2 regions of the Lactobacillus sp. PV034 genome follow, and region 2 is predicted to be linked to the other one. Evidence: predicted binding sites of a transcription regulator. Region 2 holds the regulator's gene; the other holds the start of a gene.

Region 1 (8,830 bases), 280 kb from region 2:
AGCCGGTATTGTTGCAGCTTATACAACTAAAACTAATACAATTGGCTTTATTGGTGGTGAACAAAATAAAGCTACTCTTAATTATCAAACTGGATTTGAATTAGGAATTAAAGCTGGCGCCAAAAAACTTCATAAGAATATTAACTTTTTGAACAGTTATACAGATAGTTTTTCTAAAACAGCTAAAGCAAAAGAATTAACTCTTAACCTAATCAATAAGAAGGCTGATATCATTTTTCAAGCAAGTGGAAAAAGTGGTACCGGAGTTTTTCAAGCCGTTAAATTAACCAATGAAGCTCAACCCGTAAACAATAAGGTTTTTGTAATTGGCGTTGATACCAATCAACAACAACTAGGAAATTACTATGCAAAGGGCCAGCAAGCATCTAATTTCACTTTAACTTCAGTTGTTAAAGCAATGGATCAAGCTGTTGCTAACGTGGCCCAGGATTCTCTTAAAGGAAATTTCCCTGGAGGAAAGAATCTAACTTATAATCTACAAAATAATGGTGTATATATCACAAATTCGCCAAATATCTCTAATAAAGCTTGGGATGCAGCACAAAAAGCTCGTCTTAAAATAATTAATGGTAAAATAAAAATTCCTTCAACTAAAAATGCAGCTCCATAAGGAGCTGCATTTTTGCTAAGTTGATAATTAAATAGATGCTAATGGTTGTTTACTAGTTGGTGGTGGAAAATCAGCATTTAATAATTTTAAATCTTCTTGAGTTAATTTAATATCTAAAGCTGCAATATTTTCTTTCATATGATTAATTTTCCCTGCTTTAGGTATTGATATCATATTCTCTCCTTGAATGGTCCATGCCAACATAATTTGATGAGGTGTAGCTTGATGATTTCTAGCTACTAATTTCAAGTTTTTGGTAATCCGCATAGTATTACCATCGCCTGAATTAAAAGGAGAATAACCAATAAAATTAACCTTATTTTTTACCTGCCATGGAAGCAAATCATACTCTATTCCTCGCTGTTCCAAATTATATAAATCTTCATTTACGAAACATTCACTTCCTCCTGGAAGTGCAAAAAGTTCTTTCATATCCTCTGTATCAAAATTTGAAACACCCCAGTATTTAATTAGACCCTCTTTTTGTAATGCTTGAAGACCAGCTACAGTATCAGATAAACGTGTGGGCCCACGCCAATGCAATAAATAAAGATCAAGATAGTCAGTACCAAGTCTCTGTAAACTCTTTTCTAAACTCTCTCTTTCTAAGGCCGGAGTAGCATGATATGGGTAAAATTTAGAAATTAGAAATAATTTACTTCGATCATAACCTTTAATTGCACTTTTGATTAAACTTTCACTTTTTCCTGCCCCATACATCTCAGCTGTATCAATTATGCTAATACCATTATCAATCCCATAACGTAGAGCAGCGATTTCTTCTTTTCTTTGACCTGGATTACCACCAATGTTCCAGGTACCCATTCCCATTTTAGGTAAATTTAAATCTTCAAATTGTTTAGCCATTAGCCTCACCTCACGTTAATTGTAGCAAAAAGATTACCTTCAACATAATGTAACCGCTTGTATTGACTAGGGTAATTTTTCAGCTTATGATGGACTATACCAATAAGGAGGTTATATTATGAAGCTTATGATTACAAAGAATAATATTGAAGGTGGCGACAAAGCTTTTGAAATTATCAAAAACGGTATGGCCAATGGTGCCAAAGTACTTGGCTTAGCCACTGGATCCTCTCCACTTCCTTTATATTCCAAAATGGTACACAGTGATCTCGATTTTTCAGACATATTCAGCATTAACCTAGACGAATATTATGGTTTAGCTCCAGATAATAAACAAAGTTATCACTACTTTATGCAGCAACACTTATTTGATAAAAAACCATTCAAACACTCATATATCCCTAATGGCCTTGCTAAAAATCTTGATGAGGAAGTAAAACGCTACAACAAAATAATTGAAGAAAATCCAATAGATATTCAAATTTTAGGAATTGGACGCAATGGGCATATCGCTTTTAATGAACCTGGCACTCCTTTTGGTAGCTTAACTCATGTGGTTGAATTATCTCAGAATACTATCAAGGCAAATTCGAGATTTTTTGATAAAATTGAAGACGTTCCACGCAAAGCAATTTGTATGGGAATTAAATCAATTATGCATAGTAAAAAGATTGTCCTATTAGCATTTGGCAAGGCAAAACAAGATGCAATTAAGGCTATGATCGAAGGACCTGTTACTGAAAAAGTTCCTGCATCAATTTTACAAGATCATCCAGATGTAACAATAATTTGTGATCCACTTGCAGCAGACAAATTAAGCTAAAAATACAGCAAATAAAATAATATTTCTTAATTTTTCACAAACAGTAACAAAATATTTTTTCAAAAAAGTCGGGTTAAGCCTTGACTTTTTTTCGTGGAACAAAATTAAAATTTTTCTTGTTTACCCACTACATCTTGGAATAAACTAGTAAGGCAAACAATATATTGTATAGAAAGAACGTGATGACAGTTATAGTATTGAGTGGGCCGATTGGAGCCGGCAAATCCAGTTTAACAGGTATTCTAGCTGAACATTTGGGAACTCAAGGATTCTATGAAGGTGTAGATAGTAATCCTGTTTTGCCTTTATATTATAAAGACATGTCCCATTACACATTTTTATTAAATGTCTATCTCTTAAATCACCGTTTAGCTCAGATTAATCAGGCTGTTCAAGAAAAGAATGCTGTGTCTGATCGTTCAATTTATGAAGACGCACTATTTTTTAAAATGAATGTAGACAGCAATATCGCCGACGCTACCGAATTTAAAATTTACGATAATCTTCTCCATAATATGATGGCTGAAACGCCTGGTAACCCATCTAAAAAGCCAGATTTATTAATTTATATTCATGTTTCATTAGATACAATGCTTAAACGGATTCAAAAACGTGGCCGTTCATTTGAGCAGCTATCAACTGATCCCAGTTTAAAGGCTTATTATGAACGACTCATTAAATATTATGAGCCTTGGTATGAAGCTTATGACGAATCTCCAAAAATGGCTATTGATGGTGATAAATACGATTTTGTTGTAGATGAAAATGCCAAAAAAGAAGTAATTAAAATGATTGATGCTAAACTAAAAGAGCTTGGTAATCTTTAATCTATAGAAGAGTTATAAAAAGAAGGATCGTGATGACAGTTATTGTATTGAGCGGGCCTATTGGAGCCGGTAAATCCAGTCTTACAGGAATTTTGTCTAAATATTTAAATACTAAACCTTTTTACGAAAGTGTAGACGACAACCCTGTATTGCCATTATTTTATGAAAATCCAGAAAAATACGCATTTCTATTGCAAGTTTATTTCTTAAATACACGTTTCCAAAGTATTAAGCATGCTTTAGAGGACGATAATAATGTGCTTGATCGTTCAATTTATGAAGACGCTCTTTTCTTCCAAATGAATGCTGACATTGGACGTGCCACCAAAGAAGAAGTAGATACATATTATGAATTACTAAATAATATGATGTCTGAATTAGATCGTATGCCTAAAGAACATCCAGATTTATTAGTTCATATTGATGTTTCTTACGATACGATGATTAAGCGAATTCAAAAACGTGGTCGTAACTATGAACAACTGAGTTATGATCCTACTTTAGAAGATTACTACAAACGTTTATTACGCTACTATAAGCCATGGTATGAAAAGTATGACTATTCTCCAAAAATGACTATTGATGGAGATAAGTATGACTTTATGGCAAATGAGGCTGATCGTGAGAAAGTTATCGATCAAATTGTCCTTAAACTTAAAGAAATTGGGAAACTACCAGCAGATTGGGATAAAAAATTAGATGATCTTACCCTTGATGCTTAATTTACTACAACAAAAAAACAGAGCTGAAACTCAGCTCTGTTTTTTTATATTCTTAATCTTTTTAAATCTCTAATCTTTATTCGTGTTCTGAAGCACCTGATTCAGCGTCAGCTTCGCTACCCTTTTCAATTTGATTTTCTTTGGTTACAGGGTAAGGTTTCATGACGCTAGGACTAGTTGAAGAAACGCCCCAATCAGCACTGTAAGAAATGTGATCAATCTTAGCGTGTTTAACATCTTCAATGGTCTTGCAGCCAGTTAATTGCATATCAATTAATAATTCCTTGTTCAATTGATCAATTACTGATTCAACACCTTGAGCACCACCTAATGCTAAGCCGTATAAGTATGGACGACCAATACCAACTAAGTCAGCACCTAGTGCTAATGCCTTAAATACGTGTGAACCACGACGAACACCAGAATCCAAAATAATTGGAACACGGTGATCACTGTGGTGAACTTCTTTAGCAATTTCAGGTAAAACATCAATAGTTGCTGGACCACCATCTAATTGACGACCACCGTGGTTAGAAACAACAATACCATCAGCACCAGCACCAACTGCGTAAAAGGCATCTTCAGCACATTCAACACCCTTTACAAAGACAGGCACATCAGCGCCGGCAATTTCCTTAATCTTCTTAATATCTTCTGGGCCGATCTTTTGAGCTGAAGAAGCGTACATTTCAGCTACACTTTGACCTTCACCTTTACCACCAGACCACTTGTTAAAGAATGCTAATGGAACTGGGTAGGTAAAGTGGGTACGTAAGTTAGCTTCACGGTAACCACTAACAGTAGCATCAACCGTTAAGAAGAAGCCACTAAATCCAGCTTTAAGAGCATCAGTAATTACCATTTTATTAAAGTCCCAGTTTTTACTTAAATATAATTGGAAAAATCTTGGTGACTTACCAACAGCTTCTTGGACATCCTCAACACTCTTATTAGCATAAGTACTCATACTATAAAGGGCACCAGCTGCTTTTGCACCCTTAGCTACATCAACTTCAGCTTCTGCATGAGCAATACCATTACATGCAATTGGACTGATCATAACTGGAGTCTTCAAATCCATACCCATAAAAGTAGTATCAGTACTTGGATTTGAACGATTAGTTAATGCTCTTGGAACAATTTGAAAATGATTAAAAGCTTGAGTATTATTGCGCCAAGTCCATTCATTTTCTGAACCACTAGCAATGTAGTAATATGCAGCTTCTGGAATTAAATATTTTGCTTCGTTTTCTAATTCATTTAAGTTTACAATGTTTAATTTCTTTTCTCTTGTACTTTGAGGAAATCCTTTGTAATAAACTGTCATTATAAAAACCCTCTTTCCTTCATCCTTCAAACTTGTTATATCATCTTTTTACAAATAATTTTACTAATAAAGCTTGTAATCTTTTTCACATTTTTGATCCCTATTACTTATAATTCGTATTTACATCAGTTTATATGAATGATAAACTTAAAAAGTCCTAAAATTATTATAGAACACGAACATTATGTTCGATATGGAGATAAAATGAACTTTTTAAATAGATATTTTAAATTAGATACGTTAGGTACTAACGTTCGAACCGAGTTTTTAGCTGGATTAACTACTTTTATTAGTATGTCTTATATCCTATTTGTTAACCCAAGTGTCTTAGGTGCAAGTGGCATGCCAACAGGTGCGGTTTTTACCGCTACTGCTTTAGCAGCTGCTTTAGGTACAGCCATTATGGGAATTGTTGCTAATTATCCAATTGGTGAAGCACCGGCGCTAGGAATTAATGCCTTCTTTGCTTATACCGTATGTATTGGAATGCATGTGAAATGGCAAACTGCGCTAGCTTCAGTCTTTGTTGCATCAATTATTTTTATTCTAATTACCTTATTCAAATTACGTGAATTAATTATTGATGCTATTCCTCAAGACTTAAAATATGCTATCTCAGCAGGTATTGGTCTCTTCATCGCCTTTTTAGGATTACAAGATGGTGGCCTAATTGTTAAAAACAGCTCGACCTTAGTTGGTCTTGGTTCCCTAGATAATCCTTTAGTTTGGATTACTATCTTTGGATTATTAGTAACTATAGTCTTAATGATTTTAGGTGTACCGGGAGCAATTTTTATTGGAATGATTGCCGGCTCAATTTTTGGTATTTGTACTGGTCAAATTGCTCTCCCTCATAAATTTGTTTCTTTAGCACCAAGTTTAGCTCCAACTTTTGGGCAAGCTATTTTTCACGTTAAAGATATCAATACCTTACAAATGTGGATTGTTGTTCTTACCTTCTTATTAGTTACTTTCTTTGATACTGCAGGAACCTTAATTGGTTTGGCACAACAAGCTGGCTTAATGAAAAATAATAAAATGCCACGTGTTGGTAAAGCCTTAGCATCTGATTCTACCGCCATGCTCTTTGGTTCAATTTTTGGTACTTCACCAGTTGGAGCTTTCGTAGAATCAAGTGCCGGAATTGCAGTAGGTGGTCGTTCTGGTTTAACGGCTGTTTTCGTTGCTATTTTCTTTTTGATCTCAATGATTTTTAGTCCTTTACTTGGGATTTTTACCACTCAAGTCACTGCCCCAGCTTTAATTATCGTTGGTGTCTTAATGGCTCAAAATACTGCCCAAATTCACTGGGAAAAATTGGAAATTGCAGTACCAGCATTTCTAATTTTAATTGGGATGCCACTTACCTATTCCATTTCTGACGGCTTAGCTTGGGGAATGATTACTTACCCAATTGCAATGGTTTCTGCTCGTCGTGGAAAAGAAGTTTCCCCTGTAATGTGGGCTTTATTCGTCATCTTTATCATCTTTATGTGGGTACTTAATATAAAATAAGTCGTAATTGACAATTATTTTAACTTAATTTAATATATTGAATTAGATTGATAAAGGAGAGATGTAAGCCATATTACTTTACATTATTTTTAGCTAAATTCATTACTAAATCTTGTTATGACACCACATAATCTATCTTTTAACAAATAACAATCAAGTGTACTAATTAAAGGAGAGATTATTGATGACAACTCAAGAAATGAACAATATTAAAGACGCAATTGAATGGATGAAAAACGGTGGTTTAGTTATCGTAGCTGATGATGAAGATCGTGAAGCCGAAGGTGATATGATTGGCCTAGGCAGTAAGGTTACTGCTGAGAATGTTAACTTTATTATCAAAAATGCCCGCGGACTTTTATGTGCACCTGTAGGTACATCAGTTGCTAAACGCTTAAACTTAAACCCAATGGTTGGTGATAACACTGATCCTTACGGAACAGCCTTTACTGTTAGTGTGGATTACAAAGACACCACTACGGGAATTTCAGCTGCTGATCGTGCTTTAACTATTAAGCATCTAGCAGACGAAAATTCTAAACCAAAAGATTTCTTTAGACCGGGACATATTTTCCCACTAATTGCTAAAGATGGCGGCGTCTTAGAACGTAATGGTCATACTGAAGCATCCATTACTTTAACCCGCTTAGCTGGAGAGCCAGAAGTTGCTTATATTTGTGAAATAATCAAGCCAGATGGTACTATGGCTCGTCGTCCTTACTTAAAGGAATTTGCCGCTGAACACCATTTACCATATTTCACTATTGCTCAACTTCAAGAATATGTACGACTTACAAATAATGACTAATTTTAAAGTCTGACTTATGTCAGACTTTTTATTTTTGCAAAAAAGTTCTGGTATGATGCAATTTCTGTGCTACACTTTAGAACAAAGTTCTTTATAAATTTTAATAATTCGGAGGAAATTGAAAATGTTAGAAAAATTCTTTCATTTATCGGATGCTCATACCACTGTTAAACGTGAGTTAATTGCTGCTTTAACTACGTTTGTCAGTCTCTCCTACATCCTATTTGTTAACCCAAATATCTTACATGCAGCTGGTATTAACAAAGGCGCAGCCTTTACCGTAACTGCAATTGCTACTGCAATTGGTTGTCTATTGATGGGACTAATTGCTAACTATCCCATTGCCCTTGCACCTACTTTAGGCAGTGCTGCCTTTTTTGCTTACAACGTCTGTGTAGGGATGGGTATTTCCTGGGAAACTGCCCTTGCTTCTGTACTAGTTGCTTCAATTTTATTTATTTTAATTACTGTGCTTAAATTGCGTGAAAAAGTCGTCGATGCAATTCCACAAGATTTAAAATATGCTATTTCTGCCGGAATCGGTCTATTTATTGCCTTTATTGGTCTTCAGAACGGAAAAATTATTGTTGATAATAAGTCTTCTTTAGTAGGGCTAGGTAGTTTTAACAATCCTGAAATTTGGATTACCTTGTTTGGTCTTATTTTAACTGTCATTTTAATGGCAGCTAAGGTTCCTGGTTCTATTTTTATTGGGATGATTGTTACTGCTGGTTTTGGCATTGCCATTAATCAAATTCCAATGCCTAAAGGAATTATCTCTGCTCCCCCATCTATCAAGCCTACTTTTGGTCAAGCTGTTTTCCACCTTCAAGACATTAATACAGCCCAATTATGGATGGTAGTGGTTACTTTCCTATTAGTAACTTTCTTTGATACTGCTGGTACCTTAATTGGAATGACTCAGCAAGCTGGTATGGTAGATAAAAACGGAAAAATCCCTCACATTGGAAAAGCTTTTCTTTCAGACTCACTTGCTATGGTTGAAGGTTCAGTTTTAGGAACTGCTCCTCTTGGTACTTCAGTAGAATCTAGTGCTGGAATTGCCATGGGTGGTAGAACTGGTTTAACAGCTATTTTCGTTGGGATCTTTTTCTTGATTGCCATGATTTTTAGTCCTTTACTTGCTGTTATTCCAACAACAGTTACTGCTCCTGCTTTAATTATTGTTGGAGTTTTAATGGCTGGAAATTTGAAATATATTAATTGGGATAAATTTGAAATTGCTTTTCCATCATTCTTAGTAGTAGTTGGTATGCCACTAACTTACTCTATTTCTGACGGTCTAGCTT
Region 2 (8,830 bases):
AAGAGTAGCTGAATTAGAAGCAATTACTCACCATGATGTTGTTGCCTTTACTCGGACAGTTTCTGAAAGTCTTGGTGAAGAAAAGAAATGGGTTCACTTCGGCTTAACTTCTACTGATGTCGTAGATACGGCTCAGGGTGTTCTTTTAAAAGAAGCTGATGAAATAATTCGTAAAGATTTGGCTGAGCTGAAAGATACTATTGCGCAAAAAGCTCGAAAATATAAAAATACTGTTATGATGGGACGTACTCACGGAGTACAAGCTGAACCAACTACTTTTGGCTTGAAGCTTGCACGTTGGTATACAGAACTTGAACGTGACATTGATCGTTTTGAACATGCAGCTAAAGGCGTAGAATCGGGCAAGATCTCTGGAGCAGTTGGAACTTTTGCTAATGTCCCTCCAGAAGTTGAAACAAGTGTCTTAAAGCAGTTAGGTTTGAATCAACAACCTGTTACTTCACAAGTCTTACCACGAGATTTGCATGCTGAATATATTGCAATGCTGGCTTTAATTGCAACGAGTATTGAAAACTGGGCTACTGAAATTCGTTCCTTGCAAAGATCAGAAATTCATGAAGTTGAAGAGCACTTTAGAGCGGGTCAAAAAGGTTCTTCAGCAATGCCGCATAAACGTAATCCTATTGGTTCCGAAAATTTATGTGGAATGGCACGTGTGGTTCGTGGAAATATTGTAGCAGCCTATGAAGATGTATCATTATGGCATGAACGCGATATTTCTCATTCAAGTGCGGAACGGGTAATTTTACCCGATACTACAATTGCAATCGATTATATGCTTCACCGGTTTAATAATATCTTGTCTAATTTGGATGTCTTTCCGGAAACAATGCTCAAGAATATGGATCGTACTTACGGTTTGATTTATTCTCAACGCGTATTATTAAAATTGATTGATGAAGCAGGTTTATCACGTGAAAAGGCTTATGACATGGTTCAAAAGCTTACCGCAAAGTCTTGGAACGAACAGTTACAGTTCAGAGATTTAGTTGAGAACAGCGAAATCATGAATTATTTATCAGAAGCAGATATTGATGATGCGTTTGATTATCACTACCATTTACGTCATGTCGATGAAATTTTTGAAAAATGTGGTTTAAATTAGGATAAAGTTGAAAGACTTATCCTTTTTTATTGCACTAAATAATGAAAAAGGAATAAAATTAAATCATTAGTGTTAATTTTTATAAAGTGGGTAGAGAAATATATGGTAAAAACAGCAAAACAAATTTTGCACAAGCCTTTTACTTCTAAAATTACTTATATCTTATTTGGGGCAATTGCAACGGGACTGGGAACAGGATTCGTTGTCAGCGTTTTTCGCTGGATCATTGACCGGACAATGGAAGGATTATTTATTATTTATCCTGTGATGAAGCACAATCTCTGGTTTCTGTTACCTTATATAGCATTGATGTTTGTCGTTTGTTGGTTAATCGCTATTGTCATTAAGCCCCAAATCAAGAATTTAGTGGGATCAGGTGTACCTCAAATTGAAGCGGTATTTTTAAAAGAAAATAAAATGCCGTGGTGGTCAATTTTGTGGCGCAAGTTCATTGGTGGCTTATTAGCTATTTGTCCTGGATTAATGCTTGGACGAGAGGGTCCATGTATTGAAATGGGTGCCATGATTGGTCAAGGAATAGAAAAAAACTTAATTCATACAAAAAGTGAGATCCGCCAGCAATTGCTATTTCAATGTGGTATTGCTGCTGGCTTATCAGCTGCATTTTCTGCACCATTAGCAGGAGTTTTATTCTTAGTAGAAGAAATTACTTTTAGCTTTACTCCTCTTGAAGTAATTGCGGCCTTAATTGCAAGTTTTTGTTCTGATTGGGTTACTTTGCTATTCTTTGGTACTACTCCATGTCTTTACTTACCAGTAAATGGTCCACTTCCTTTGAAATATTACTGGATAATCTTAGTTCTAGGAGTAGTATTAGGCTTATTTGGATATGTTTATCAATATTGTTTATTGAGCTTAAGACCTATTTATAGCAAAATAACTAAACTCACTAAGCTACCCAATGTTTACCACAGTATCATTCCCTTACTATTAATTATTCCCGTGGGTTTATGGGATGCAAAAATACTTGGTGGATCGCATGTTTTCATTAGTAGCTTATCTAATGCTAAATTTATGCATACAATGTTTGATAGTTCCTGGGAAATAATTTTTCTTCCCCTTGTGTTCTTTGTGGTGAGATTTATTTATTCAATGATTTCATATGGTAGTTCAGTTCCTGGTGGTATTTTTATGCCAATTTTAGCTTTGGGTGCTATTTTAGGTGCTTTTGCTGCTACTTCACTCATCCATATGAATTTATTGTCTACTAATTATTATCCACATTTAATCGTAATTTCAATGGCTGCTTATTTTGGCTCAATTGAAAAAGCTCCGTTTACAGCAATTTTATTATTGACTGAAATGGTCGGAAGTGTGGAACAAATTTTGCCAATGGTAATTGCAACCTTCATTTCTTACTATGTAGTTGATTTACTAGGTGGTCGTCCAATTTACGAAGCATTACGCTTACAAATGAATTACAAATAAAAAGAGTTTAAGTCATGATAAAGTTCATGACTTAAACTCTTTTTTTATTCAAATTTATCTAAGGCTTCAATTGCCTTTTCCCATTCATTGTTGGCTTGTTCAAGTTGTTTTTGCACTTTAGTCAGATCTTCTTGTAATGGGCCTAATTTTTCAAATGAAGCAGCAATTTCTGGATTAGCCATTTCAGTTTGAATACTATTTTCTTGATTTTCTAAGTCTTCAATTAAAGTTTCAGCATCTTTGACTGCACGTTCAAGTTTACGCTTTTGAGAATCTCGTGCCTTTTGCTCTTGATAGGAAAGTTTGGTTTTACTTTCGGAAGTAGTTGTAACTTTGTTATTTGAAGAGACAACATTATTTTCGGTTTGGGCAACTTTTTCTTTTTCTCTTTCACTAAGATAATAAGAATAATTACCTTCATAAATTTTAGCATGGCCATCTCTGACAGAAATAATCTTGTTAGCTAATTCATTGATGAAGTAACGGTCGTGAGAAACAAAAAGTAAAGTGCCATCATATTTATCTAAAGCAGCTTCTAAAACTTCTTTAGCTTCAATATCTAAGTGGTTTGTTGGTTCGTCCATTAGTAAGAAGTTGTCATGTTCCAATGAAAGAACAGTTAAGGTTAAACGCGCTTTTTGTCCACCAGATAATTGACCGACAGTTTTATCAATATCCTTAGCAGTAAATAAGAAACTAGCCAGAATTGAACGTACATCTTTTTCTGGCATAGTTTTATGACGATCCCAAATAGTGTCAAGAACTGTTTTGCGAGGTTCAAGGGTTTGGAGTTCCTGGTCATAGTAACCAAGGTCTAGACTGGCACCTAATTTAATAGAACCAGTTTTTGGTGTTAATTTGTCAACAACTGTTTTTAATAAAGTAGACTTACCAATTCCATTAGGGCCAATGATTGCTACGCGATCATTTTTGTTAACTTGGAAGTTAATATCTTCGACCATTGTTTTGTCAGGATAACCAATAGATAAATCCTTAGCTATTAAGACTTCTTTACCAGAAGGACGTTCACTAGAAAAATGAATTCTAACTTTATTTTTGTGCTTAGGTGGATTGATCCGCTCTAATTTTTCTAGTTGTTTACGTCTACTTTGAGCACGTTTGGTTGTAGAGACTCTAACTAAGTTTTTTTGAATGAATTCTTCTTCTTTTTTGATGTGTTCTTGTTGTTTTTCATAAGCTGCTTCTTGTTGTGAATCCATTAATTCACGTTCTTTAGTGTATTGAGTATAGTTACCCTTAAAAGTAGTTAGCTTACCAAAATTTAATTCAAAAATTTCATTAGTTAGATTGTCCAAAAAGTATTGATCGTGAGAAACAGTAACAATAGCGCCTTGATAGTTCTTGAGAAAACTTTCTAGCCAGTCTAATGTATCTAGGTCTAAGTGGTTAGTGGGTTCGTCAAGTAGTAACAAAGGTGGTTTTTGTAAAAGTAACTTTACAAAGGCCAAGCGTGTTTTTTCACCGCCTGATAAAGTCCCAATTACTTTTGACCAAGTATCTTCCTTAAAGTTAAATCCATTTAAAACGCTTTTAATCTCTGCTTGGTAGGTAAAGCCCCCAGCTTGTTCAAAGTCATATGCTAGTTGATCATAGCGTTTTAAAAGTTCTTGATCTTCGGGATGATCTGCAATTTGTTCTTGCATGCTAGTGATTTTTTTATTTGTCGCAATTAAGTCTGCAAAAACAGAAAGCATTTCTTCCCAGATGGTCTTACTTTCATCTAGACCATTTTCCTGAGCGATATAACCGACATCAATATTTTTGTTAATAGTGAACTCACCACCAGATGGATTTTGTTCGCTAGTCATTATTTTTAATAGAGTAGTTTTTCCAGCTCCATTTGGTCCAACAAGACCGATGCGAGCATTGTCAGGAATTGAAAAGGTAACTCCTGAAAAAATTGTATTAGCGCCAAAACGCTGTTCAAGATTTTGTCCTTGTGCAATTATCATAATTCTAATTCTCCTAGCAAATATTGTAACATAGCGCTTTATCCTAAATTTATTTTAGATTGTGAAATATTGGTATTTTTATTTAAAAATATTAATTTGTGAACTTGCTTACTTGATTTTTTTCGAAAGTATCGCGTATTATTGATGTGAAAAGTAAAATAATTCACATTCACAAACTATTGATGATGAGGTAAAAGAAATGGAAGCAATTAAAATTCCTAAGGCAACGGCAAGACGATTACCGTTATATTACCGCTATTTAATTTTTTTAAATGATGAAGGAAAAGAAAAAGTTTCTTCTACGGAATTATCAGAAGCAGTGCAAGTAGATAGTGCATCTATTAGAAGAGATTTTTCTTATTTTGGTGCTCTTGGTAAAAGAGGCTATGGTTATGATGTCAAAAGTCTCTTGAATTTCTTTAAAAAGATTTTAAACCAGGATACTTTAACTAATGTTGCTTTAGTTGGCGTCGGAAATATGGGGCAAGCCCTTTTAAATTACAATTTTAAGCGCACTAATAATATTCGTATTTCAGCAGCTTTTGATATTAATCCTAAGATTACGGGAACAATTATGAGTGGCGTTCCTGTTTATGATATGAGTGAAATGAAGAAGCAATTGCAAGAGCAACAAATTACGATTGCTATTTTATCAGTTCCACAAGCAGCTGCTCAAAAGACAGCTGAAGAAATGATAGAAGCTGGAATTAAAGGAATTATGAATTTTACTCCTTTACGCCTGTCTGCTCCTGCAGATATTAGGGTACAAAATGTCGACTTAGCAACTGAACTTCAAACTTTAATTTATTTCTTGGATTCAGATAAGAAAACTGATGACTAATTAAAATTAATTTTAAAACACAGACTTAGGTAATAGCCTGTGTTTTTTGCTATTTAGCACTCAATGATAAAAAGTGCTAATTTTTTGAACGTAAATTCTTGCATTCATCTTCTAAAGAGGTTAATATTTTAATTGTGAGTTAGCACTAGACAAAAATGAGTGCTAAATATTAATTATGCAATAGGAGGCATGCATCATGTTACAACCAATCGGTGATCGTGTAATCGTAAAAGTTGAAGAAGAGGAAGAACAAAAGGTTGGAGGCATTGTCCTTGCTTCTAATGCCAAAGAAAAACCTCAAGAAGGACAAATTGTATCTGTTGGTGAAGGCAGACGTAGTGCAAACGGCGAATTAATTCCAATGTCAGTTCAAAAAGGTGAAAAAGTATTCTTTGACAAGTATGCTGGAACTAAGTTGAACTACGAAGGTGAAGATTACTTAGTTCTTCACGAAGGCGACATTATCGCTGTCATTAAGTAATTTTAAATAAAAGGTGGCTAGAATTATGGCAAAAGATATTAAATTTAGCGAAGACGCAAGACGTTCATTATTAAAAGGTGTAGATAAGTTAGCTAACACTGTAAAAACTACTCTTGGACCTAAGGGTAGAAATGTTGTTTTAGAAAAGAGCTACGGCAACCCTGATATTACTAATGATGGTGTTACGATTGCTAAGAACATTGAATTAAAGAATAACTTTGAAAACATGGGTGCCAAACTTGTTGCAGAAGCAGCACAAAAGACTAACGATATCGCTGGTGATGGTACTACTACTGCAACTGTTTTAACTCAAGCAATTACCCAAGAAGGTATGAAGAATGTTACTGCTGGTGCTAACCCTGTAGGAATTCGTCGTGGTATTGAAACTGCTACTAAGGCAGCTGTTGATGAATTGCACAAGATCAGTCACCAAGTAAGTACTAAAGAAGAAATTGCACAAGTTGCTTCAGTTTCCTCAGCAAGTAAAGAAGTTGGTAATTTAATTGCCGATGCTATGGAAAAAGTTGGTAATGATGGTGTTATTACTATTGAAGAATCTAAAGGTATTAACACTGAATTATCAGTAGTTGAAGGTATGCAATTTGATCGTGGTTACTTATCACAATACATGGTAACTGATGACAACAAGATGGAAGCAGACCTTGATAATCCTTACATCTTGATTACTGACAAGAAGATTTCTAACATTCAAGACATCTTGCCATTATTACAAGATATTGTGCAACAAGGTAAGTCATTATTGATTATTGCTGATGATGTTGATGGTGAAGCTCTTCCAACTCTTGTCTTGAACAAGATTCGTGGTACTTTCAATGTAGTTGCTGTTAAGGCTCCTGGCTTTGGTGATCGTCGTAAGGAAATGCTTCAAGACATTGCTATTTTAACTGGTGGTACTGTAATTTCTTCAGATCTTGGTCTTGAATTGAAGGATACTAAGATTGATCAATTAGGTACTGCAGGCAAAGTTACTGTAACTAAGGATTCAACAACTATTGTTGAAGGTGGTGGCTCTAAAGAAGCTATTGAAGAAAGAGTTGACCAAATTAAGAGTCAAATTGAAGATGCTACTTCAGAATTTGACCGTAATAAGTTACACGAACGTCTTGCAAAACTTGCTGGTGGTGTAGCTGTCATCAAAGTTGGTGCTGCTACTGAAACTGAATTGAAGGAAAAGAAGTACAGAATCGAAGATGCCTTAAACGCAACTCGTGCCGCTGTTCAAGAAGGTTACGTTGCTGGTGGTGGTACTGCTTTAGTTGATGTTATGAAAGCCATCCAAGACAGTGTAAAGGGCGACAGTGAAGATGCTGAAACTGGTGTTAAGATCGTTATGAGAGCTTTAGGTGCTCCAGTTCGTCAAATTGCTGAAAATGCTGGTAAAGATGGCTCAGTAATCTTAGACCACTTGGAACACGAAAAGCCAGAAGTTGGTTACAACGCAGCTACTGATGAATGGGAAAACATGATTGATGCTGGTATTATTGACCCAACTAAGGTAACTCGTTCAGCTCTTCAAAATGCTGCTTCAATTGCTGCATTATTGTTAACTACTGAAGCAGTTGTTGCTGATGATCCAGATGACTCAAAGAATGATGGACCAGCTGCTCCAGCTAACCCAGGTATGGGCATGATGTAATAAGCTAACTCCTATTAAAAAGTTTATTAATCTTAAATAATTAAAATGCTGATGACTAAGTCATCAGCATTTTTTGTTGTTCTGTTATAGTGAATTTAAACAGAGAAAAAATACTTTTATATAGAATTGGAGATAAAGATGAATCAAGAAAGAAATATTGGAAAATTCTTATATCAAGAACGTAAAAAAAGAGGATTAACTCAAAAAGAATTCGTTAGAAATATTATTTCAGTATCTCAATATTCAAGAGTTGAACAAGGGCAACAAGATTTACGCACTATAGATTTCTTTAAAATAATTAATATTAATAAAATTAAATTAAATGAATTGATGACAGCTGTTAATGAAGAAAAGTTAGTTAACGAAAACTCAGATGATGAAATTTTAAAACGACTAGCGAACGCTTTTTATGATCGTAATTTAGTAGAAATAAAATCTATTAAAGAAAAATATCGTCCCATAAAATTAAAAGAAAATATTGTTTTACAAGCTACGTTGATGGAGTCAATTTTACAAGATAATTTAAAAAATTTAGATCCTATAATTATTAAAAAATTATCTCAAAAATTAAATGAAGCTGATGAGTGGACTACAAATAAAGTATTTTTACAACTATTTGGAAGTTCTATGATGATTTTTGATATGCAACGATTGAGTATTTATATGAAAAAAATTATACGAACTTATATGAATAAAATATCTCAGTATTCCTTTGAAACTCAAAGGAGAATAGGATCGATTTGCATTAATTATTTAGGCAGGGCATACCAAGAACAAGATCAGCAGTTGCTAACAAACATACTGAAGTTACTAGAAAATATGTCAGCTAATCCTGATATGTTAATGTATAAATTATTAGGGAAATATTTTGAAAGTTTATTTAAGAATGATAGAAGTCAAAGTGAGGAGATTCTAGAGATTTTATCTTTATCAGGATATAAGAAATTTATTGTAAATTTGCCAAAATAAATTTGCATATTTGCAAATTTTAACAAAAAATTTATTCGTGATGATATTATTTCTCTAATTATTAATTTAGGAGGAATAAATTATGATTATTGTAACATTGCCTATTTTACCTTAAATAAAAATTACATAAATAAGAGTTAAAGGTAGAAAATTAATGCAAAAAGAATCTAAACTTATTCAACAGTTAGTCAATGAGTCTAATTCGTATCAATCTCCTGTTGTGTTATATTCTCATAGATTACTAATCAATAATTTGAATAAAATAATTAAGGATTTAAGTTATTCGAAGAATAGAGTTTATTTATTTTATTCTGTTAAAGCTAACATGAATCCT

The links. Region 2 encodes Rex, which represses fermentation and respiration genes when NADH is low (regulators of the CRP and FNR family bind a similar motif). Its sites were predicted from a motif close to TTGTGAANTANTTCACAA; they were not measured.
Region 1: FP432_RS06345 (alpha-hydroxy-acid oxidizing protein) is a predicted target of Rex. The motif match lies at 5,271-5,288, and genes of this name have one in related genera.

What each region holds. Positions count from the first base shown of each region.
Region 1 is NZ_CP041982.1:1,254,566-1,263,395, reverse strand. It holds gene FP432_RS06370 (BMP family lipoprotein) at 1-631, shown strand, start outside; gene FP432_RS06365 (aldo/keto reductase) at 659-1,498, opposite strand; gene nagB (glucosamine-6-phosphate deaminase) at 1,617-2,321, shown strand; gene FP432_RS06355 (deoxynucleoside kinase) at 2,501-3,148, shown strand; gene FP432_RS06350 (deoxynucleoside kinase) at 3,181-3,870, shown strand; gene FP432_RS06345 (alpha-hydroxy-acid oxidizing protein) at 3,947-5,197, opposite strand; gene FP432_RS06340 (NCS2 family permease) at 5,402-6,712, shown strand; partial or broken gene ribB (3,4-dihydroxy-2-butanone-4-phosphate synthase) at 6,912-7,502, shown strand; gene FP432_RS06330 (NCS2 family permease) at 7,645-8,830, shown strand, end outside.
Region 2 is NZ_CP041982.1:1,535,551-1,544,380, forward strand. It holds gene purB (adenylosuccinate lyase) at 1-1,126, shown strand, start outside; gene FP432_RS07780 (ClC family H(+)/Cl(-) exchange transporter) at 1,229-2,575, shown strand; gene FP432_RS07785 (ABC-F family ATP-binding cassette domain-containing protein) at 2,620-4,548, opposite strand; gene FP432_RS07790 (redox-sensing transcriptional repressor Rex) at 4,748-5,389, shown strand; gene groES (co-chaperone GroES) at 5,586-5,870, shown strand; gene groL (chaperonin GroEL) at 5,896-7,527, shown strand; gene FP432_RS07805 (helix-turn-helix domain-containing protein) at 7,666-8,496, shown strand; gene FP432_RS07810 (hypothetical protein) at 8,651-8,830, shown strand, end outside.